2 regions of the Pseudomonas sp. C9D1 genome follow, and region 2 is predicted to be linked to the other one. Evidence: predicted binding sites of a transcription regulator. Region 2 holds the regulator's gene; the other holds the start of a gene.
The links. The regulator LexA, encoded in region 2, represses DNA repair genes until DNA is damaged. The targets are predictions, from matches to a motif close to CTGTNTNNNNANACAG.
Positions count from the first base shown of each region.

Region 1: a site for LexA is predicted at 1,729-1,744, ahead of recN (DNA repair protein RecN). Genes of this name have one in related genera too.

Region 1 is NZ_JBSZIE010000002.1:2,555,219-2,566,414, reverse strand. It holds gene recN (DNA repair protein RecN) at 33-1,706, opposite strand; gene grpE (nucleotide exchange factor GrpE) at 1,859-2,428, shown strand; gene dnaK (molecular chaperone DnaK) at 2,529-4,439, shown strand; gene dnaJ (molecular chaperone DnaJ) at 4,562-5,689, shown strand; gene dapB (4-hydroxy-tetrahydrodipicolinate reductase) at 5,767-6,573, shown strand; gene carA (glutamine-hydrolyzing carbamoyl-phosphate synthase small subunit) at 6,758-7,894, shown strand; gene carB (carbamoyl-phosphate synthase large subunit) at 7,931-11,152, shown strand; gene greA (transcription elongation factor GreA) at 11,149-11,196, shown strand, end outside.
Region 2 is NZ_JBSZIE010000001.1:1,323,420-1,334,615, reverse strand. It holds partial or broken gene mfd (transcription-repair coupling factor) at 1-1,271, shown strand, start outside; gene ACXI0U_RS06195 (CsiV family protein) at 1,292-1,816, shown strand; gene ACXI0U_RS06190 (DEAD/DEAH box helicase) at 1,936-4,470, shown strand; gene ACXI0U_RS06185 (S-methyl-5'-thioinosine phosphorylase) at 4,478-5,215, opposite strand; gene nagZ (beta-N-acetylhexosaminidase) at 5,226-6,224, opposite strand; gene ACXI0U_RS06175 (L,D-transpeptidase) at 6,234-6,758, opposite strand; gene ACXI0U_RS06170 (TetR/AcrR family transcriptional regulator) at 6,803-7,510, opposite strand; gene lexA (transcriptional repressor LexA) at 7,751-8,359, shown strand; gene sulA (SOS-induced cell division inhibitor SulA) at 8,371-8,832, shown strand; gene ACXI0U_RS06155 (hypothetical protein) at 8,932-9,165, opposite strand; gene ACXI0U_RS06150 (DUF6586 family protein) at 9,237-9,755, opposite strand; partial or broken gene topA (type I DNA topoisomerase) at 9,825-11,196, opposite strand, start outside.

The DNA of each region.
Region 1 (11,196 bases), on a different contig from region 2:
GGTCGCCTTCTCCGTTTTCGCGCATTGGGAAGTCAGCCCTGGGCGCTGGTGACCATTTTCCTGGCGTGGGCGATGGATTCGTCGGTGAGGTCGAGTCCGCCAAGCATGCGCGCGATCTCCTCGATACGCGCGGCTTCGGTGAGGTTGGAGACGGCGGTGCGGGTTTCCTTGCTGCCGCGCAGCTTGTGCACGAACAGGTGGTTGTGACCCTGTGCTGCTACCTGCGGCAAGTGGGTGACGGTGAGCACCTGGCCGCGCTCGCCGAGGCGGCGCAGCAGTTGCCCGACCACTTCGGCGGTGGGACCGCCGATGCCCACGTCCACTTCGTCGAAGACCAGGGTCGGTACCCGTGAGGTCTGGGCGGTGATCACCTGGATGGCCAGGCTGATGCGTGAGAGTTCGCCACCCGAGGCGACCTTCGCCAGTGCCTTGAGGGGTTGGCCGGGGTTGGCGCTGACCAGGAACTCGACCTGCTCCATGCCGTTAGCCTGCGGATCCTGTGCCTGCAGCGGGTGCAGTTCGATGGTGAAGCGCCCGCCGGGCATGCCCAGGCGTTGCATCTCGACTTCCACCGCCTTGGCCAGCTTGCCGGCGGATTTGCCGCGCAGCTTGCTCAGCTCCGCCGCCTTGGTCTGGTAGTGGCGGGTGTAGGACTCGAGCTCCTCGGTCAGGCGCTCGACGGCTTCGTCATCGGCATTCAGCGCCTCGATCTCTTCCAGCAGGGATTGCTGCAGGTTGGCCAGTTCGCCCGGGTGTACGCGGTGCTTGCGCGCCAGCGTATAGATGGTGTCCAGGCGCTCTTCCAGCTGCTGCTGGCGCTGTGGGTCGGCGTCGAAGTGGTCGATGAAGCGGTTGATCTCGCCAACCGCTTCCTCCACCTGGATCTGGGCGCTGGCCAGCAGGTTGACCGCTTCGGCGATGGCGCCCTGCTGGGTGTTGAAGGCGGTGAGGCGGTTGAGGCTGGAGGTGAGCGCGCTGAGTACGTTTCCCGCATCGCTTTCGCTGCACATGTCCAGCACCTGGCGGCAGCCGGCGAGCAGGCTCTCGGCGTTGGAGAGGTTCTTGTGCTCCTGCTCCAGCTGGTCGAGTTCGGATTCGCCGAGGGCGAGGTTTTCCAGTTCCTCCAGCTGGTAGCTGAGCAACTGGTGGCGGGCGCGCTGTTCTTCGCCGCTGCGCGACAGACGCTCCAGCTCCTGGCGGGTCTGTTTCCAGCGCTGCGCGGCGAGCTGGACCTGGCGGGCCAGCTCGCTGGCACTGGCGAACTCGTCGAGCAGACGGCGGTGGGTGTCGAGCTTGAGCAGCGACTGGTGCTCGTGCTGGCTGTGGATGTCGATCAGCAGCTCGCCCAGGGTCTTGAGGTCGCCCTGGGGGCAGGGGGTGCCATTTATATAGGCGCGCGAACGGCCTTCGGCGGTGATGACCCGGCGCAGGATGCAGGGGCCGTCGTTGTCCAGGTCGCGCTCGGCGAGCCAGGTGCGGGCCTCGGGGATGTCGTGGAGGTCGAAGCTGGCGAGGATGTCGGCCTTGTCCGCGCCGGGGCGCACCACGCCGCTGTCGGCGCGGTCGCCCAGGGTCAGGCCGAGTGCGTCGAGCATGATCGACTTGCCTGCACCGGTCTCGCCGGTGATCACCGACATGCCGCCGGCGAGTTCGAGATCGAGGTGTTCGACGATGGCGTAGTTGTGAACGGAAAGGTGGACCAGCATGGCGGCACTCCCAGGGCGATGGCTGGGTATTTATACAGTGTTTGTTTTCCGCCTGACAATCACCCCTCCCCCTTGAACCGACAAATTGCGACCCCATATAGGCGGACAGATCGCCGGGTTATGCCCCGGCCCGTTTTTGAAAGGAGGAACGCATGGCTGACGAACAGACCCTGGATAATCAGAACCCTGAAGCGAACGCTGCTGCCGAAGGCGCCGCTGGCGACGATCTGGCGGTTCGTGTGCAGACGCTGGAAGAGCAACTGGCTGCCGCCCAGGATCAGTCCCTGCGCGTTGCCGCCGAATTGCAGAACATCCGCCGCCGTGCCGAGCAGGATGTGGAAAAGGCGCACAAGTTCGCGCTGGAAAAATTCGCCAATGACCTGCTGCCGGTGGTGGACAGCCTCGAGCGTGGTCTGGAGCTGACCGCGGCCGATGACGAGTCGATCAAGCCGGTGCGTGAGGGCATGGAACTGACGCTCAAGCTGTTCCACGACACCCTCAAGCGCTACCAGCTGGAAGCGGTCGACCCGCACGGTGCGCCGTTCAACCCGGAGCACCACCAGGCCATGGCAATGCAGGAAAGCACCCACGTGGAGCCCGGTAGCGTGCTGAAGGTGTTCCAGAAGGGCTACCTGCTGAACGGTCGCCTGCTGCGCCCCGCCATGGTGGTGGTCAGCAAGGCTCCGAGTGAAGCGCCGCCGTCCATCGACGAGCAGGCTTGAAATCCGGCCTCCGGCCCCCATTTGTTAGTTCAAGCGTTTTTATGCTGCCGCGGCCAGTGAAACGGGGTCTCGGCAAATCCAAAGTTTCGGGAGAGAGAATATGGGCAAAATCATCGGTATCGACCTGGGGACCACCAACTCCTGCGTGGCTATCCTGGAGAACGGTAACGTCAAGGTGATCGAGAACGCCGAAGGCACTCGTACCACTCCGTCGATCATCGCTTACACCAACGATGGCGAGATCCTTGTCGGCCAGTCCGCCAAGCGCCAGGCGGTAACCAACCCGCACAACACCCTGTACGCCGTGAAGCGCCTGATCGGTCGTCGCTTCGAAGAAGACGTCGTGCAGAAAGACATCAAGATGGTTCCCTACAAGATCGCCAAGGCCGACAACGGTGACGCCTGGGTCGAAGTGAAGGGCCAGAAGATGGCGCCGCCGCAAATTTCCGCGGAAGTGCTGAAGAAGATGAAGAAGACCGCCGAAGACTACCTCGGCGAGACCGTGACCGAAGCGGTGATCACCGTTCCGGCCTACTTCAACGACAGCCAGCGCCAGGCTACCAAGGACGCCGGTCGTATCGCCGGTCTGGACGTCAAACGCATCATCAACGAACCGACTGCGGCTGCGCTGGCCTATGGCATGGACAAGGCCAAGGGCGACCACACCGTGATCGTCTATGACCTGGGCGGCGGTACCTTCGACGTGTCGGTGATCGAGATCGCCGAAGTCGACGGCGAGCACCAGTTCGAGGTTCTGGCCACCAACGGCGACACCTTCCTGGGTGGTGAGGACTTCGACATCCGCCTGATCGACTACCTCGTCGACGAGTTCAAGAAAGAGTCCGGTATGGACCTGAAGGGCGATCCCCTGGCCATGCAGCGCCTGAAAGAGGCTGCCGAGAAGGCCAAGATCGAGCTGTCCTCCAGCCAGCAGACCGACGTCAACCTGCCGTACATCACTGCAGACCAGACCGGTCCGAAGCACCTGAACGTGAAAATTTCCCGCGCCAAGCTGGAAGCCCTGGTCGAAGACCTGGTCGCTCGTACCATCGAGCCGTGCCGTATCGCGCTGAAGGATGCTGGCCTGGATGTGGGTGATATCCACGAAGTGATCCTGGTCGGCGGCCAGACCCGCATGCCGCTGGTGCAGAAGCAGGTTGCCGACTTCTTCGGCAAGGAAGCACGCAAGGACGTCAACCCGGACGAAGCCGTGGCCATCGGTGCCGCCATCCAGGGCGCCGTACTGTCCGGTGACGTGAAGGACGTGCTGCTGCTCGACGTTTCCCCGCTGACCCTGGGTATCGAAACCCTGGGTGGCGTGATGACCGCGCTGATCGAGAAGAACACCACCATCCCGACCAAGAAGTCGCAGGTGTTCTCGACCGCCGACGACAACCAGTCCGCCGTGACCATTCACGTGCTGCAGGGCGAGCGCAAGCAGGCCGCGCAGAACAAGTCCCTGGGCAAGTTCGACCTGGCCGAGATTCCGCCGGCTCCCCGTGGTGTGCCGCAGGTCGAGGTGACCTTCGACATCGACGCCAACGGCATCCTGCACGTGTCCGCCAAGGACAAGGCCACCGGCAAGCAGCAGTCCATCGTGATCAAGGCCAACTCCGGCCTGTCCGAGGACGAAATCCAGCAGATGGTGCGTGACGCCGAGGCCAATGCCGAGGAGGATCGCAAGTTCGAGGAGCTGGCCGCCGCCCGTAACCAGGGTGATGCGTTGGTCCATGCGACCCGCAAGATGGTCACCGAGGCTGGCGACAAGGCCACTGCCGACGAGAAGGCTGCCATCGAGAAGGCGCTGGGTGAGCTGGAAGTTGCCGTCAAGGGCGACGACAAGGCCGAGATCGAAGCCAAGATGAATGCCCTGTCCCAGGCTTCCACTCCGCTGGCGCAGAAGATGTACGCCGAACAGCCCCAGGCTGGCGAAGGTGCTCCGGCCGGCGACGACAAGGCATCCGACGATGCCGTCGACGCCGAGTTCGAAGAGGTCAAGGACAACAAGTAAGCATCAGGCTTGCTTGCTCTCCTGCCTGCGGGGCCTGACCCCGCAGGTTGATGCGCCGCGCGGGAGCTTGCTCCCGCGTCGGCGTGTCTGGAGGGCGCAAAATTTGAAGAGTGTGAGAACCAATGGCTAAACGTGACTTTTACGAAATCCTCGGTGTCGAGCGGGGCGCCAGCGAGGCTGAGCTGAAGAAGGCTTATCGTCGTCTGGCCATGAAATACCACCCGGACCGCAATCCGGACGACAAGGCGGCTGAAGAGAAATTCAAGGAGGCCAACGAGGCCTACGAAGTGCTCTCCGACGCCAGCAAGCGTGCCGCGTACGACCAGTACGGCCACGCCGGCGTCGATCCGCAGATGGGGGCAGGTGGTGGCGCAGGCTTCGGCGGCGCCAGCTTCTCCGACATCTTTGGCGATGTGTTCAGCGACTTCTTCGGCGGCCAGCGCGGTGGTCAGCGTGGCGGTGCCCAGCGTGGCAGCGACTTGCGCTACACCCTGGAGCTGGACCTGGAAGAAGCGGTTCGCGGTACCACCGTCACCATTCGCGTGCCGACCCTGGTCAATTGCAAGACCTGTGAAGGGTCCGGCGCCAAGAAGGGCACCAGCCCGGTGACCTGCACCACCTGTGGCGGCATCGGCCAGGTGCGGATGCAGCAGGGCTTCTTCTCGGTGCAGCAGACCTGCCCGCGTTGCCATGGCACCGGCAAGATGATTTCCGACCCCTGTGGCAGCTGCCACGGCCAGGGGCGTGTGGAAGAGCACAAGACCCTGTCGGTGAAAGTGCCGGCTGGTGTCGATACTGGCGATCGCATCCGTCTTTCGGGCGAAGGCGAAGCGGGCGCAATGGGCGGCCCGGCTGGTGATCTCTATGTCGTGGTCAATGTGCGCGAGCACCCGATCTTCCAGCGCGACGGCAAGCACCTCTATTGCGAAGTGCCGATCAGCTTCGCCGACGCCGCCCTGGGGGGTGAGCTGGAAGTGCCGACCCTCGACGGTCGTGTGAAGCTGAAGATCCCCGAGGCGACCCAGACCGGTAAGCTGTTCCGCCTGCGCGGTAAGGGCGTGGCCCCGGTGCGCGGTGGTGGTGCGGGCGACCTGATGTGCCGCGTGGTGGTCGAAACGCCGGTGAACCTCGATAAGCGCCAGCGCGAGCTCCTCGAAGAGTTCCGCAAGAGCCTGCAGAACGACGGCTCCCACTCGCCCAAGGCCAGTAGCTGGTTCGAAGGCATGAAGCGCTTCTTCGGCGATCTTTGATACCCCGGCCCCAACTGCAGGCGCAGGCTCCAGGAGCAGCGCCTGCGGCTCGGGGCTTGCAGCTTGGAGCTTTGGTTATGCGACGTATTGCAGTGATGGGCGCCGCCGGGCGCATGGGCAAGATCCTGATCGAGGCGGTGCAGCAGACCGGCGGTAGCGCTGGCCTGACCGCGGCGATCGATCGCCCGGACAGCACCCTGGTGGGCGCCGATGCCGGCGAGCTGGCCGGCCTGGGCCGTATCGGTGTGCCGCTGTCGGGCGACCTGGCCAAGGTGATCGACGAGTTCGACGTGCTGATCGACTTCACCCACCCGACCGTGACCCTGAAGAACCTGGAAGTCTGCCGCAAGGCGGGCAAGGCCATGGTCATCGGCACCACCGGTTTCAGTGCTCAGGAAAAGGAGCTGCTGAGTGTCGCGGCGAAGGAGATCCCCATCGTCTTCGCCGCCAACTACAGCGTGGGCGTGAACCTCTGTCTGAAGCTGCTCGATACGGCTGCCCGGGTTCTGGGTGACGATATGGATATCGAGATCATCGAAGCCCACCACCGCCACAAGGTGGATGCGCCGTCCGGCACCGCGCTGCGCATGGGTGAGGTCGTCGCCAGTGCATTGGGGCGTGATCTGGAAAAAGTGGCCGTTTACGGTCGCGAAGGCCAGACCGGTGCCCGCCCGCGCGAAACCATCGGTTTCGCCACCGTGCGCGCCGGCGATGTGGTCGGTGATCACACCGTGCTGTTCGCCGCCGATGGCGAGCGCGTGGAGATCACCCACAAGGCCTCGAGCCGCATGACCTTCGCCCGTGGCGCGGTTCGTGCGGCCGCTTGGCTGGAAGGGCGGGAAGCGGGCCTCTACGATATGCAGGATGTGCTCGGCCTGCGCTGAGACTGCCGAAAGGTCCTACTCCACGGTGGACCGTAAAAGGCCTTTCCTGTAAGCTGCAGCTTTAGTGTGTCCACTAAAAGTTACGCAGAATGGCTCAGATAAAAAAGCGGGGTGACGGTTCAAAACGTCATCCCGCTTTTTTACAACCTGCGTTTGCTTCAGCCTTGATCTACGGGAGGTCTTCTTGACTAAGCCAGCCATACTCGCGCTTGCCGACGGCAGCATTTTCCTCGGTGAATCCATCGGGGCCGACGGCCAGACCATCGGAGAGGTGGTGTTCAACACCGCCATGACCGGCTACCAGGAAATCCTCACCGATCCTTCCTATGCCCAGCAAATCGTTACCCTGACCTATCCCCATATCGGCAACACCGGCACCACGCCGGAAGATGCCGAGTCCGATCGCGTCTGGGCTGCCGGCCTGATCATCCGTGATCTGCCGCTGCTGGCCAGCAACTGGCGTAACAAGCAATCGCTGCCCGACTATCTGGAAGCCAATGGCACCGTCGCCATCGCCGGTATCGATACCCGCCGCCTGACCCGCATCCTGCGCGAGAAAGGTTCGCAGAACGGCTGCATCCTCACCGGTGAAGGCGCCACTGCGGAGAAGGCGCTGGAGCTTGCGCGCAGCTTCCCTGGCCTGAAGGGCATGGACCTGGCCAAGGTGGTCAGCTGCACCGAACGCTATGAGTGGCGCTCCGGCATCTGGGACCTGAAAACCGACAGCCACCCGGAAATCCCCGCCAGCGAACTGCCCTACCACGTGGTGGCGTTCGACTACGGCGTGAAGCTGAACATCCTGCGCATGCTGGTCGACCGTGGCTGCCGCCTGACCGTGGTCCCCGCGCAGACCCCGGCCAGCGAAGTGCTGGCACTGAATCCCGATGGCGTGTTCCTGTCCAACGGCCCTGGTGACCCCGAGCCCTGCGACTACGCCATTGCGGCGATCAAGGAAATCCTCGAGACCGAGATTCCGGTCTTCGGCATCTGCCTCGGCCACCAGTTGCTGGCCCTGGCGTCCGGCGCCAAGACCCTGAAGATGGGCCACGGCCACCATGGTGCCAACCACCCCGTCCAGGACCTGGACAGTGGCGTGGTCATGATCACCAGCCAGAACCACGGTTTCGCCGTGGACGAGACCAGCCTGCCGGCCAATGTCCGCCCCATCCACAAGTCGCTGTTCGACGGCACCCTGCAGGGCATCGAGCGTACCGACAAGGAAGCCTTCAGCTTCCAGGGACATCCGGAGGCGAGCCCCGGCCCCCACGATGTGGCCCCGCTGTTCGACCGCTTCATCGAAGCCATGGCCAAGCGCCGCTAAGCCTGCCGACTGACCCAAGGATTCGAGTGAGTAAAAATGCCTAAACGTACAGATATCAAAAGCATCCTGATCCTCGGCGCCGGCCCGATCGTCATCGGCCAGGCCTGCGAGTTCGACTACTCCGGCGCTCAGGCCTGCAAGGCCCTGAAGGAAGAGGGTTACCGCGTCATCCTGGTGAACTCCAACCCGGCCACCATCATGACCGACCCGGCCATGGCCGACGCCACCTACATCGAGCCGATCAAGTGGGCCACCGTGGCCAAGATCATCGAGAAGGAGCGCCCCGACGCACTGCTGCCGACCATGGGCGGCCAGACCGCGCTGAACTGCGCGCTGGACCTGGAAAAGCACGGCGTGCTGGAGAAGTTCGGCGTCGAGATGATCGGTGCCAACGCCGACACCATCGACAAGGCCGAAGACCGCTCGCGCTTCGACAAGGCGATGAAGGACATCGGCCTGGCCTGTCCGGTTTCCGGCATTGCCCACAACATGGAAGAAGCCTACGGCGTGCTGGAGAAGGTGGGCTTCCCCTGCATCATCCGTCCGTCCTTCACCATGGGCGGCACCGGCGGCGGCATCGCCTACAACCGTGAAGAATTCGAGGAAATCTGCGCCCGCGGCCTGGATCTGTCGCCGACCAGCGAATTGCTGATCGACGAATCGCTGATCGGCTGGAAGGAGTACGAGATGGAGGTGGTCCGCGACAAGAAGGACAACTGCATCATCGTTTGCTCCATCGAGAACTTCGACCCGATGGGCGTGCACACCGGTGACTCCATCACCGTGGCCCCGGCCCAGACCCTGACCGACAAGGAATACCAGATCCTGCGCAACGCCTCCCTGGCCGTACTGCGCGAGATCGGCGTCGAGACCGGCGGTTCCAACGTCCAGTTCGGCATCTGCCCGAACACCGGCCGCATGGTCGTGATCGAGATGAACCCGCGCGTATCGCGTTCGTCGGCACTGGCCTCCAAGGCCACCGGCTTCCCGATCGCCAAGATCGCCGCCAAGCTGGCCGTCGGCTACACCCTGGACGAACTGTCCAACGACATCACCGGCGGCCGTACCCCGGCGTCCTTCGAGCCGGCCATCGACTACGTGGTCACCAAGGTGCCGCGCTTCGCCTTCGAGAAATTCCCCAAGGCCGACGCCCGCCTGACCACCCAGATGAAGTCCGTCGGTGAAGTCATGGCCATCGGCCGTACCTTCCAGGAGTCCATGCAGAAAGCCCTGCGCGGCCTGGAAGTCGGCGTTGCCGGTTTCGATCCGAAGCTGGACCTGAACGACCCGGAAGCCGAAAGCACCCTGCGTCGCGAACTGACCGTGCCCAGCGCTGACCGTATCTGGTACGTGGCCGACGCCTTCCGCGCTGGCAAGACCATCGCCGAAGTGTTCGAGCTGACCCGTATCGACGAGTGGTTCCTGGTGCAGATCGAGGACCTGATCAAGGATGAGGCGACTGTACAGACCCTCGGCCTGTCCGCCATCGACCGCGACCTGATGTTCAAGCTCAAGCGCAAGGGCTTCTCCGATGCGCGCCTGGCCAAGCTGCTCGGTGTTTCCGAGAAGAGCCTGCGTGCCCATCGCCACAAGCTCAAGGTGCTGCCGGTGTACAAGCGCGTGGACACCTGCGCCGCCGAGTTCGCCACCGATACCGCCTACATGTACTCGACCTACGAGGAAGAGTGCGAAGCCAACCCGTCGAGCCGCGAGAAGATCATGATCCTCGGCGGTGGCCCCAACCGTATCGGCCAGGGCATCGAGTTCGACTACTGCTGCGTACACGCGGCACTGGCCATGCGTGAAGACGGTTACGAGACCATCATGGTCAACTGCAACCCGGAAACCGTCTCCACCGACTACGACACCTCCGACCGCCTGTACTTCGAGCCGGTCACCTTGGAAGACGTGCTGGAAATCGTCCGTGTCGAGCAGCCGAAGGGCGTGATCGTCCAGTACGGCGGCCAGACTCCGCTGAAGATCTGCCGCGCCCTGGAAGAGGCCGGCGTGCCGATCATCGGTACCAGCCCCGAGGCCATCGACCGTGCCGAGGACCGCGAGCGCTTCCAGCAGATGGTTCAGCGTCTCGGTCTGCGCCAGCCGGCCAACGCCACTGCCCGCAGCGAAGACGAGGCCCTGGCTCTGTCGAAGAACATCGGTTATCCGATGGTGGTGCGCCCGTCCTACGTACTGGGCGGCCGGGCGATGGAAATCGTCTACCAGGAAGAAGAGCTCAAGCGCTACATGCGTGAAGCGGTGAAGGTCTCCAACGACAGCCCGGTGCTGCTGGATCGCTTCCTCAACTGCGCCATCGAAGTGGACGTGGATGCGGTGAGCGACGGCGAGAGCGTCGTGATCGGCGCGATCATGCAGCACATCGAACAGGCTGGCGTGCACTCCGGTGACTCCGCCTGCTCGCTGCCGCCGTACTCGCTGCCCAAGCACATCCAGGACGAGATCCGTGACCAGGTCAAGAAAATGGCCTTGGAGCTCGGTGTCGTCGGCCTGATGAACGTGCAGATGGCCGTGCAGGGCGAAGACATCTTCGTGATCGAAGTGAACCCGCGTGCTTCCCGTACCGTGCCGTTCGTCTCCAAGTGCGTGGGCGAGTCCCTGGCCAAGGTGGCGGCACGCGTCATGGCGGGCAAGAGCCTGGCCGAGGCCGGCTACCAAGAAGAAATCATTCCGCCGTTCTTCAGCGTCAAGGAAGCAGTCTTCCCGTTCGCCAAGTTCCCGGGCGTCGACCCGATCCTCGGCCCGGAAATGAAGTCCACCGGTGAAGTGATGGGCGTAGGCGACAGCTTCGGCGAAGCCTTCGCCAAGGCGCAGCTGGGTGCCAGCGAGATTCTGCCGAACTCCGGTTGCGCGTTCATCAGCGTCCGCGAAGACGACAAGCCGGAAGCCGTTCAGGTGGCACGTGACCTGGTCGCGCTGGGCTTCGAAGTGGTCGCTACCGCCGGTACCGCCAAGGTGATCGAGGCTGCCGGCCTGCCGGTGCGCCGCGTCAACAAGGTGACCGAGGGTCGTCCCCATGTCGTTGACATGATCAAGAACGATGAGGTTACCCTGATCATCAACACCACCGAGGGGCGCCAGTCGATTGCTGACTCCTACTCGATTCGTCGTAACGCCCTGCAGCACAAGATCTACTGCACCACCACCATCGCGGCGGGGCAGGCGGTCTGTGAAGCGCTCAAGTTCGGTCCCGAGAAGACCGTTCGCCGGCTGCAGGATCTGCATGCAGGGATCAAGGCATGAATAAGTACCCCATGACTGTCCAGGGCGCTCGCGCCCTGGAAGAG
Region 2 (11,196 bases):
AATCTGGGCCTGGTCATCATCGACGAAGAGCACCGCTTCGGCGTGCGTCAGAAGGAACAGCTCAAGGCCCTGCGCAGCGAGGTGGATATCCTCACCCTGACCGCCACGCCGATCCCGCGGACCCTGAACATGGCCGTGGCCGGCATGCGCGACCTGTCGATCATCGCCACGCCACCCGCACGCCGCCTGTCGGTGCGCACCTTCGTCATGGAGCAGCAGAACACCGTGATCAAGGAAGCCCTGCTGCGCGAGCTGCTGCGGGGCGGCCAGGTCTATTACCTGCACAACGAAGTGAAGAGCATCGAGAAATGCGCCGCCGACCTGGCGGAGCTGGTGCCCGAGGCGCGCATCGGCATCGGCCACGGGCAGATGCACGAGCGCGAACTCGAACAGGTGATGAGCGACTTCTACCACAAGCGCTTCAACGTGCTGATCGCCTCGACCATCATCGAGACCGGCATCGACGTGCCCAGCGCCAACACCATCATCATCGAGCGCGCCGACAAGTTCGGCCTGGCCCAGCTGCACCAGCTGCGTGGCCGCGTCGGCCGTAGCCACCACCAGGCCTATGCCTACCTGCTGACGCCCCCGCGCAAGCAGATGACGCCGGACGCCGAAAAGCGCCTGGAGGCCATCGCCAACGCCCAGGACCTGGGCGCCGGCTTCGTCCTCGCCACCCACGACCTGGAGATCCGCGTGCCGGCGAATTGCTCGGCGACGGCCAGAGCGGGCAGATCCAGGCGGTGGGCTTCACCCTTTATATGGAAATGCTCGAGCGCGCGGTCAAGGCCATCCGCAAGGGCGAGCAGCCGAACCTGGAACAGCCGCTGGGCGGCGGCCCGGAGATCAACCTGCGCCTGCCGGCGCTGATCCCCGAGGACTACCTGCCCGACGTGCATGCGCGCCTGATCCTCTACAAGCGCATCGCCTCGGCCGCCGACGAGGACGGCCTCAAGGAGCTGCAGGTCGAGATGATCGACCGCTTCGGCCTGTTGCCCGAGCCGACCAAGAACCTGGTGCGCCTGACCCTGCTGAAACTGCAGGCGGAAAAGCTCGGCATCAAGAAAGTGGACGCCGGCCCGCAAGGTGGTCGGATAGAATTCGCCGCCGACACCTGCGTCGACCCGCTGGTGCTGATCAAGCTGATCCAGAGCCAGCCCAAGCGCTACAAGTTCGAAGGGGCCACGCTGTTCCGCTTCCAGGTACCGATGGAGCGCCCGGAAGAACGCTTCAATACACTCGAGGCGCTGTTCGAGCGCCTGACTCCGTAATCCGCTTAAAGGACTGATCCATGCGTGCGTTCCGTTTCCTCGCCCTGATGCTTGCCCTGCTGGCCCCCAGCGCCTTCGCCGACGGGCTCTACCAGGTCGAGCTGATCCTCTTCCGCCAGTCGGGCGACGCCACCCCGGCCAGCCAGCCGGCCCCGGACGACTGGGCCAACGGCGCCCAGGGCCTGGACAGCGTCGGCGAGCGCGCCACCGCACTCAATGGCGAAGCCGCCAAGCTCAACGCCGGCAATGGCTACCAGGTGCTGCTGCACAAGGCCTGGTCGCAGAGCGTCGGCGCCAACCCCAGCCGCGTGGCCATCAGCACCGGTGACCAGCAACTCGGCCACTTCCCGGTCGAAGGCACCGTGACCCTGTCCCAGGTGCGCTACACCGATGTCGCCGTCGATTTCTGGGTCAACCAGTTCGATGGCAGCGGCCTGCTCAGCGGCAGCGAGCGTATCAAGCAGGGCACCCGCCTGAAGAATGGCGAGCTGACCTACCTCGATCACTCCAGCCTGGGCGTCCTGATCCGCATCAGCCCGCTCTGAGCCACGTGCCGACACTGCTCGAACACCTGCGCCAGCACGACTGGCAGCAGGACTTCGACCCGGGCGCGCTGCAGCGCGGCGCCAGCTATGCCCGCCAGCGCCTGGCGCGCCTGACGGCGATGGACGACACCCTGCTGCAATCCAGCTGCGCCGGCTCGGGCGACAACTGCTACCAGCAGAACATCCGCCTGGCGCCCCACGGGCTCGGGGTTATCGGCCGCTGCAGCTGCCCGGTCGGCATCAACTGCAAACACTGCGTGGCCGCCATCTTACAGGTCCTGGCGGAAGGGCCACCGAGCGCGCGCCCCGAACGACTGGTGCCGGCCTCCGAGCCGCCGGTGGTCAGGCGCGTGCTCAAGGACATCCAGCCGCGCCCGTTGCTGACCCTGGGCAGCCTGGCGCAGAGCCTCTACGACCTGCGCAGCGGGCGCATGGTCGGCAGCCAGCAGCACCGTGCCGGGCTGGCCTTCGACTACGCCGGCATCACCACCCGCGGCAAGAACAGCCGCCAGCCCGCCGTCAGCAAGCGCCAGGGCGAGCTGCTGGAAGTGCAGCGCCAACCGGCCACCGAAGAAGCCCTGCGCGAGCGCCTGCGCCAGCTCGGCTTCAAGGAATCCCTGCGCCAGAGCCTGGCGCTGCCGAGCGACCTCTACGAACTCTTCGAACTGCCTGGCGACAGTGCCTGGCAGCGCTTCATGAACAAGGGCCTGCCGGAACTGCGTGCCGAGGGCTGGGAAGTGGACATCCGCCCCGGCTTCCATTTCGACCTGTCCAGCGTGGACGGCTGGTACGCCGAACTCGAAGAAGAGCCTGGGCAGCACTGGTTCGACCTGGAGCTGGGCATCGTCGTCGAAGGGCAACGCATCAGCCTGCTGCCCATCCTGCTGCGGTTGATCCAGCAAAACCCCAAGCTGCTCAGCCCGAAAAGCCTGCAGAAGCGCCGCGACGACGAGCACCTGCGCCTGCAACTGGACACCCTCGGGGCCGATACCGGCCGCCCCCTGCAGGTGGTCCTGCCCTTCGGTCGCCTCAAGCCGTTGCTGGCGACCCTGGGCGAGCTCTACCTGCGCGACCGCCCGGAAGGCCGCAGCCTGCGCCTGAGCCTGCCCGACGCGGCGCGACTGAACCAGCTCGACGAACTGGAGCTGGATTGGCAGGGCGGCGAGCGCCTGCGCAGCTTCGCCGAGCGCCTGCGCGACAGCCGGCAAACCCGCCACGAGCCCCCTGCCGGCCTGCAGGCCGAGCTGCGCAGCTACCAGCTGCAGGGCCTGGCCTGGCTGCAGAGCCTGCGCGAGCTGGGTGCCGGCGGCGTGCTGGGCGACGACATGGGCCTGGGCAAGACCCTGCAGACCCTGGCCCACCTGCTGACCGAGAAGAACGCCGGGCGCCTCGACCGCCCCGCCCTGGTGGTGATGCCCACCAGCCTGATTCCCAACTGGCAGGACGAAGCCATGCGCTTCGCCCCGGACCTGCGCGTACTGGCCCTGCACGGCCCGAACCGCAAGAAGGATTTCGAACGCCTGGGCGACTTCGACCTGCTGCTGACCACCTACGCCCTGCTGCCCCGCGACCTCGCCGCCTGGAAGGGACAACCGCTGCACCTGCTGGTGCTGGACGAGGCGCAGAACATCAAGACGCCCACCAGCAAGGCCGCCCAGGCGGTGCGTCAGCTCGAGGCCCGGCAGCGCCTGTGCCTGTCCGGTACGCCGCTGGAAAACCACCTGGGCGAACTCTGGTCGCTGTTCCACTTCCTCATGCCCGGCTGGCTAGGCGATGCCAAGCAGTTCGCCCGCGACTACCGCACGCCCATCGAGAAACGCGGCGACACCGAACGCCTCGCCCACCTCAACGGCCGCATCCGCCCCTTCCTGCTGCGCCGCACCAAGGAATCGGTGGCCACCGAGCTGCCCGCCAAGACCGAGATCGTCCAGCGGGTGGAACTCAGCGAAGGCCAGCGCGACCTGTACGAAACGGTGCGCCTGGCGATGGACCAGAAGGTCCGTGCGGAAATCCAGGACAAGGGCATGGCGCGTAGCCAGATGGTGATACTCGAGGCGCTGCTGAAACTGCGCCAGACCTGCTGCGACCTGCGCCTGGTGGAGCACGAGCGCACCCGCCCCTTGCGCGGCAGCACCTCGGGCAAGCTGGACAGCCTGATGGAAATGCTGGTGGAGCTGTTCGCCGAAGGCCGCAAGGTGCTGCTGTTCTCCCAGTTCACCAGCATGTTGGAACTGATCGAGGCGGAACTGCAGCAGCGCGGTATCGACTACCTGATCCTCACCGGCTCCACCCGCGACCGCCGCACACCGGTGAAGCGCTTCCAGGACGGCGAAGTGCCGCTGTTCCTGATCAGCCTCAAGGCGGGCGGCACCGGCCTCAACCTCACCGCAGCCGACACCGTGATCCACTACGACCCCTGGTGGAACCCGGCCGCCGAACGCCAGGCCACCGACCGCGCCTACCGCATCGGCCAGGACAAGCCGGTGTTCGTCTACAAGCTGATCGCCCGGGGCACGGTGGAAGAGAAGATCCAGCAGTTGCAGCAGCGCAAGGCGCTGCTGGCCGAGGGCATTCTCGGCCAGAGCGAAGGGGCTGACTGGCAGCTGCGCGAAGAGGACCTCGACGCCCTCTTCGCCCCCCTGCCGAAAGCCTGAAGCCCGATCAGCCCTTGAACAGCAGGGCCAGCGCTTCGCGCACCTTGCCGATACCTTCAGCCAGGGCGGCCTCGATCTCGTCCATGGTGATGATGCCGCTGGACTTGCCGGCAGCCGGGTTGACCACCAGGGAAATGCACGCGTAGGGCAGGTCCAGCTCACGGGCGAGCACCGCCTCGGGCATGCCGGTCATCCCCACCAGGTCGCAGCCATCGCGCTCCATGCGGGCGATCTCGGCCACGGTCTCCAGGCGCGGGCCCTGAGTGCAGCCGTAGACGCCCTCGGCGCTGTAGGCGTGCCCGGTCTTGGCGAGCGCCGCCAGCAGTTTCTGCCGCAGCGCCTCGTCATAGGGGTGGCTGAAGTCGATGTGGGTGACGTGATCCAGCTCGCCTTCGAAGAAGGTGTCGGTGCGGCCGTGGGTGTAGTCGATCAACTGATGGGGCACAACCAGGTGCCCGGTACCCATGGTGGGGTGGATGCCACCGACGGCGTTGACCGCGATCACCGCCTGGGCGCCGGATTGCTTGAGGGCCCAGAGGTTGGCGCGGTAGTTGACTTGGTGCGGGGGAATGCGGTGCGGGTGGCCATGGCGGGCGAGGAACAACAGCTCACGCCCGGCGTAGTCGCCCTGGACGATGCCCGCCGAGGGAGCGCCATAGGGCGTCTCGGGGTTGAGCAGCGCCTTCATGGTCAGGCCTTCGAGCTGGGTGAGGCCGGTACCACCGATAATCGCGTAAACGGTCATGTCGCTTCCTTCAGTCGATCAGCTGGGCTTCGCGCAGGGCGGCGATCGCCGTTTGCCAGCGCGGGTCTTGACGGTATTCGGTGCCGGGGAAGGCACGGCGACGCATGCGTTCGAGCTGCGCGGGCGGAGTGACACGCAACTGCTGCAGGCGCGACAGGGCCAGCTCGGCCGAGGCGCGGTCGTTGCATACCAGCCCCATGTCGCAGCCAGCGCTCAGCGCGGCCTCGATGCGCTCGGCGGCATCACCCACCACGTGGGCACCGGCCATGGACAGGTCATCACTGAAGATCACCCCGGAGTATTTCAATTCGCCCCGCAAGATGTCCTGCAGCCAGCGCTTCGAGAAGCCGGCGGGCTGCGGGTCGACCTGGGGATAGATGACATGGGCGGGCATCATGCCGTCCAGCTCCGAGGCCAGGCGCGCGAAGGGCACGAGGTCCGTGGCGCGGATCTGCTCCAGGCTACGTTCATCGGTGGGAATGGCCACGTGGGAGTCCGCTTCGGCCCAGCCATGGCCGGGGAAGTGCTTGCCGGTGGCGGCCATGCCGGCGGCACGCAATCCACGGATGAAGGCACCCGCCAGCACGGCGGCGCGCTGTGGGTCGCCTTCGAAGGCACGGCTGCCGACCACCGCGCTGCGCTGGTGGTCGAGGTCGAGCACGGGCGCGAAGCTGATGTCCAGGCCAACGGCGAGCACCTCGGTGGCCATCAGCCAACCGCAATACTCGGCCAGGGCTTCAGCGTTGTCGTTGTCCGCCAGGGCACGCATGGCCGGCAGGCGCACGAAGCCGTTGCGCAGGCGCTGTACGCGACCGCCCTCCTGGTCGACGGCGAGGATCAGGTCAGGGCGCACCGCGCGGATGGACGCGCACAGCTCGCGCACCTGGCGCGGGTCCTCGATATTGCGGGCGAAAATGATCAGGCCGGCCACTTCCGGTTGCCGCAGGATCTGCCGATCTTCAGCGGTCAGCCAAGTGCCGCCGATGTCCAGCATCAGGGAGCCTTGCATGGGATTTCCTTAGGAGAGTTCGGCCACGGACCACTCGGGACGAGGTGCTTCGTCTATCAGAACAGCACAGTGGACGGGCACGCGGGGGAAGAGTTCAAGCAGGTCGGCATTGCGCAGGCGCACACAGCCATGGGACAGCGGCACGCCCATGGGTTCGCTGTCCGGCGTGCCGTGCAAATAGATGTAGCGACGCATGCTGTCGACCTTGCCGAGGCGGTTGCGCCCGGGCTCGCGGCCGCTCAGCCAGAGGATGCGGCTGAGTATCCAGTCGCGTCCGGGAAACTGGGCATGCAGATCCGGCGTCCAGGTCTCGCCGGTCCAACGCCTGCCACGCAGTACAGCCCCTTGCGGCAACCCCTCACCGATCTTCGCGCGCACCTGGTGAAGGCCGCGCGGGGTGCAATTGGAGCCACTGAGTTCACCGGCGCCATTGAGCGCGGTGGAGACGGGAAGGCGCAGCACCAGACGCTCTCCGGCAAAGCCGTAGAGGCGCTGGTCAGCGATGGAGACATGGAGTAGATCGAGGTCGGACATGGGGCGCTAGCTTAGCCGATCCCCATGGCCTCGCCCACCGGCGATCAAGCCTTGGCGGGCGTACTCGGGGACTTGCTACGCGGCTTGAGCACCGCTTTGGAAAGGGTCTCGTCGGACAAGCCGGTATCCGCGCGCATGCCGGCCGCGAGGAACGGCACCATCAGGCGCATCACCTGTTCGATGGACGTATTCACGCCGAAATCGGTTTCGGCCATCGCGCGCAGCGCCTTGATGCCGGACATGCTGAACGCCGCAGCCCCGAGCATGAAGTGCACCCGCCAGAACAGCTCCAGCGGCGGCACCTTGGGGGCCGACTCATTGACCAGCAGCATGTAGCGGCGGAAGACCTTGCCGTACACCTCTTCGAGGTACTTGCGCAGGTGCCCCTGGCTCTGGCTGAAGGCCAGGCCCAGCAAACGCATGAAAATGGACAGGTCGTTACCGCTGCGCGGCTTCACCGCCAGCGCCTGCTCGACCAGCATTTCCAGGAGTTCTTCGAGGGTCGCGCGCGCTTCGGTCTTCGCCTGCCGGCGATCGAGCTCGCGCTCCAGGCTCTGGCAGAAAGGCCCCAGGAAGCGCGAGAACACCGCCTGGATAAGCGCCTTTTTCGAGCCGAAGTGATAGTTCACAGCAGCCAGGTTCACACCCGCCTTGCTGGTGATCAAACGCAACGAAGTCTCGGCGAAGCCTTTCTCCGCGAACAGCTGTTCCGCTGCATCAAGAATGCGTTCGACGGTTTCCGACTGGGCCATGGCTCCTCCGCCTGACAAACACTTGTTTGAAACATACGTTTCAGGCCGCTGGCTTGTCAAGCCGCATACACCATCTTCTGACGCTCCGGTCACGGCTCGCAGGCGACATATTCCCGCAAGACAGCGGGCAAGTCACTAGAGCTCAATGGCCGCCCGGCAGAGGATGCAGAGAACACTTGTTGCCAAGCGATGATCACTGTATATAATTCCAGTCACTGTATAAAAAGACAGAGCGCCGACATGCTGAAACTCACGCCCCGCCAAGCCGAGATCCTCGCCTTCATCAAGCGCTGCATAGAAGACAACGGCTATCCGCCCACCCGCGCGGAGATCGCCCAGGAACTGGGCTTCAAATCGCCCAACGCCGCTGAAGAACACCTCAAGGCGCTGGCCCGCAAGGGCGCCATCGAGATGACACCCGGCGCCTCCCGAGGCATCCGCATTCCTGGCTTCGAGCCCAGCACCGAGGAAGAAGGCCTGCCCATCATTGGCCGCGTAGCCGCTGGCGCTCCCATCCTCGCCCAACAGAACATCGAGGAATCCTGCCGCATCAACCCGGAGTTCTTCCATCCCCGCGCCGACTATCTGTTGCGCGTACGCGGCATGAGCATGAAGGACATCGGCATCCATGACGGCGACTTGTTGGCCGTGCACACCACGCGTGAAGTTCGCAACGGCCAGATAGTCGTCGCGCGCCTGGATGACGAAGTCACCGTGAAGCGCTTCAAGCGCGAAGGCGACAAGGTCTGGCTGATCGCCGAGAACCCGGATTTCGCACCGATCGAGGTGAACCTGCAGGAGCAGGACCTGGTCATCGAAGGCTTGAGCGTCGGCGTCATCCGCCGCTGATAGGAGGCGTCATGCAGTTCCCTCAATCGTTTGGCCGAACCCAACTGCCGCTATTCCACGACGCCATTGTCGCCAACCCGGCGCCCCTGGCACTGGAGCCGCAATGGGAAGAGGAGCCCGAAGCCTTCAGTGAGCTTTCGCTGAGCGGAGCTGCCGGGCACTGCCGCCACTTGCTCGCCCCCATCCTGCGGGAGCTCAGCCAGGAACAGGATGCCCGCTGGCTGACGCTGATCGGTGCGCCCGCCAGCCTGACACAGGCCTGGTTGCGGGATGCCGGACTGAATCGGGAGCGCATCCTGCTTCTCGACCCAAGGGGAGAACGCAGCGCGCTGGAACTGGCTTGCGAAGCCCTGAGGCTGGGCCGCAGCCATACGGTCGTCAGCTGGCTGCCGCTGAACCGCATCGAAAAGCAGGCGCTCGCACACGCCGCACGCCAGGGTGGCGCGCAAAGCCTGAATATCCGACTGGGATAAGAGACCGTTACCCGTAAACAGGCCATGTAGCCGCAACGGGTTGGTAACACGGGTGAGGAATAATCGGTTCCAGCGAGCGGGAGCCGACAGAGCGTCCCGTCAGTGCAGGACGCGCGGGCCTTCTTCGTGGTCCACTTCGCCTTCAGCCAGGCGGCCGGCCATCTGCACGCCCACATTGAGCATGGCCTTGGCGACTTCCAGGTGATGCCCCTGCAGGAATGCCTTGGCGTCAGAAGAGAAGTCCAGCGTCACCAACGCCTCCTCGTCTTCCGCGCGGCGCAGGATGATGCGGCCGTCGGGCAGCTCGACTATTTCCAGAAAGGACGTTGGCATGGGGTCATCTCTCCACTAAAGGTGGGCATTGTACCAGCCGGCTGACGGGCCACCCTAGCCCATCGATCAACTCAGCACTCCGACAGCGCCTCGCGGAAACGCAATGCCAGGTTTTTCAGGTGTTGCCGCCACTCTTCCAGGGTTGCCCGGGACAGGGCCGGCGGCTCGTCATCGACGCTCACCGCTTCTATCAAAGGCAACGTCGGATCGACCTTGGCCTTCTTCGGCGCCTGGGGCGGCAGGAACAGCGCGCCATAGGCGACCAGCAGCTCGGCAAGCCAGGTTTCCTGTTGCTGGGCCAGTTCCACCAGCTCCGATAGTTCAGGGCTCGGCGCAGCAGCCAGCACGTCAGCAGTGAGCAGCATCTCGGGGCGCGGTGCATTGGCCTCGGGCAGGCGGTAGTAGCCCGCGATCTCGTGGCAAAGCCCGAGCAAGGCACCATACAGGTGGAAGAGCGCCGCTTCGCGCTCCGCCTGGACCAGCGCCTGGGCATTCATCGCCCTGCCCTCTTCCGCCTTGCGCCAGGATTCGAGCGCCAGGCCGGCGAAATAGAGCTTCTGGTTGGTACGGGTATAGAGTTCATGCGCCATGGCGGCCACTCCGTCGCAAAATCGGTTGGCTAGTATGCGCGCCAGGCTACCCCGGCGCGCAACAGTCCATCAGCGCTTGTCTTCGACCTTCCACTTGCCGCCGTCGAAGAAGGCGCGCCAACCGGTAGGCTTGCCGTCCACTTCCGATTGCACGTACTGCTCCTTGGTCTTGCGACTGAAGCGGATCACTGCCGGACGGCCATCCGGGTCCTTGGCAGGTGCGCTGAGCAGGAAGTGGTATTTGGGATCGAGTTCTTCCTTGTGCGGAATCAGCTCGAGCACCAGGGGCGCACGGGTTTCGCGATTCTTGGGGAACTGGCTGGCGGCTAGGAACAGGCCCGAAGCGCCATCGCGCAGCACGTAGGTGTCGTCCACCTTCTCGCACTTGAGCTCCGGCATCTTGATCGGGTCGATCTTCGGCGGTGCAGCCTCGCCGCTCTTCAGCAGCTTGCGGGTGTTCTTGCACGTGGGATTGGTGCAACCGAAGAACTTGCCGAAACGACCGGTCTTCAGCTGCATCTCGCTGCCACACTTGTCGCATTCCAGGCTCGGGCCTTCATAGCCCTTGATGCGGTACTGGCCCTGTTCGATCTCGTAGCCAACGCAATCCGGGTTGTTGCCGCAGATGTGCAGCTTGCGGGTCTCGTCCAGCAGGTAGGCATCCATCGCGGTGCTGCAGATGGGGCAACGGTGCTTGCCAAGCAGTACGCGGGACTCCGACTCACCCTCGTCGTCCGCGGCGATTTCGTCGCCCGGAACCAGGTTGATGGTGGCCTTGCAGCGCTCTTTCGGCGGCAGGCTGTAGCCCGAGCAGCCGAGGAACACACCCGTGGATGCAGTGCGGATCATCATCGGCCGGCCGCATTCGCGGCAGGCGATATCGGTCGGCGTCGGCTGGTTGGCGCGCATGCCACTGTCCGCGACCTCGGCCACTTCCAGCTTTTTCTTGAAGTCGCCGTAGAACTCGTCCAGCAGGTTCTTCCAGTCGCGCTCGCCCTGGGCGACATCGTCCAGGTTCTCTTCCATACCGGCGGTGAAGCCGTAGTCCATCAGGTCGGAGAAGCTTTCATTCAGGCGCTCGGTGACGATGTCGCCCATCTTCTCGGAATAGAAGCGGCGGTTGTGCACCGTGACGTAGCCGCGGTCCTGGATGGTGGAGATGATCGCCGCATAGGTGGACGGGCGACCGATGCCACGCTTTTCCAGCTCCTTGACCAGGCTGGCCTCGGAGAAGCGTGCCGGCGGCTTGGTGAAGTGCTGGCTGGGGTCGAGCTTCGATCAGCTTCAGGCCCTCGCCTTCCTTCATGTCCGGCAGCACGTCGTCTTCGCCCGGCTTGCTCTGTTGCGGCAGCACGCGGGTGTAACCGTCGAACTTGAGGATGCGGCCCTTGGCACGCAGCTCGAAATCACCGGCAGCCACGGCAACGGTGGTGGACAGGTA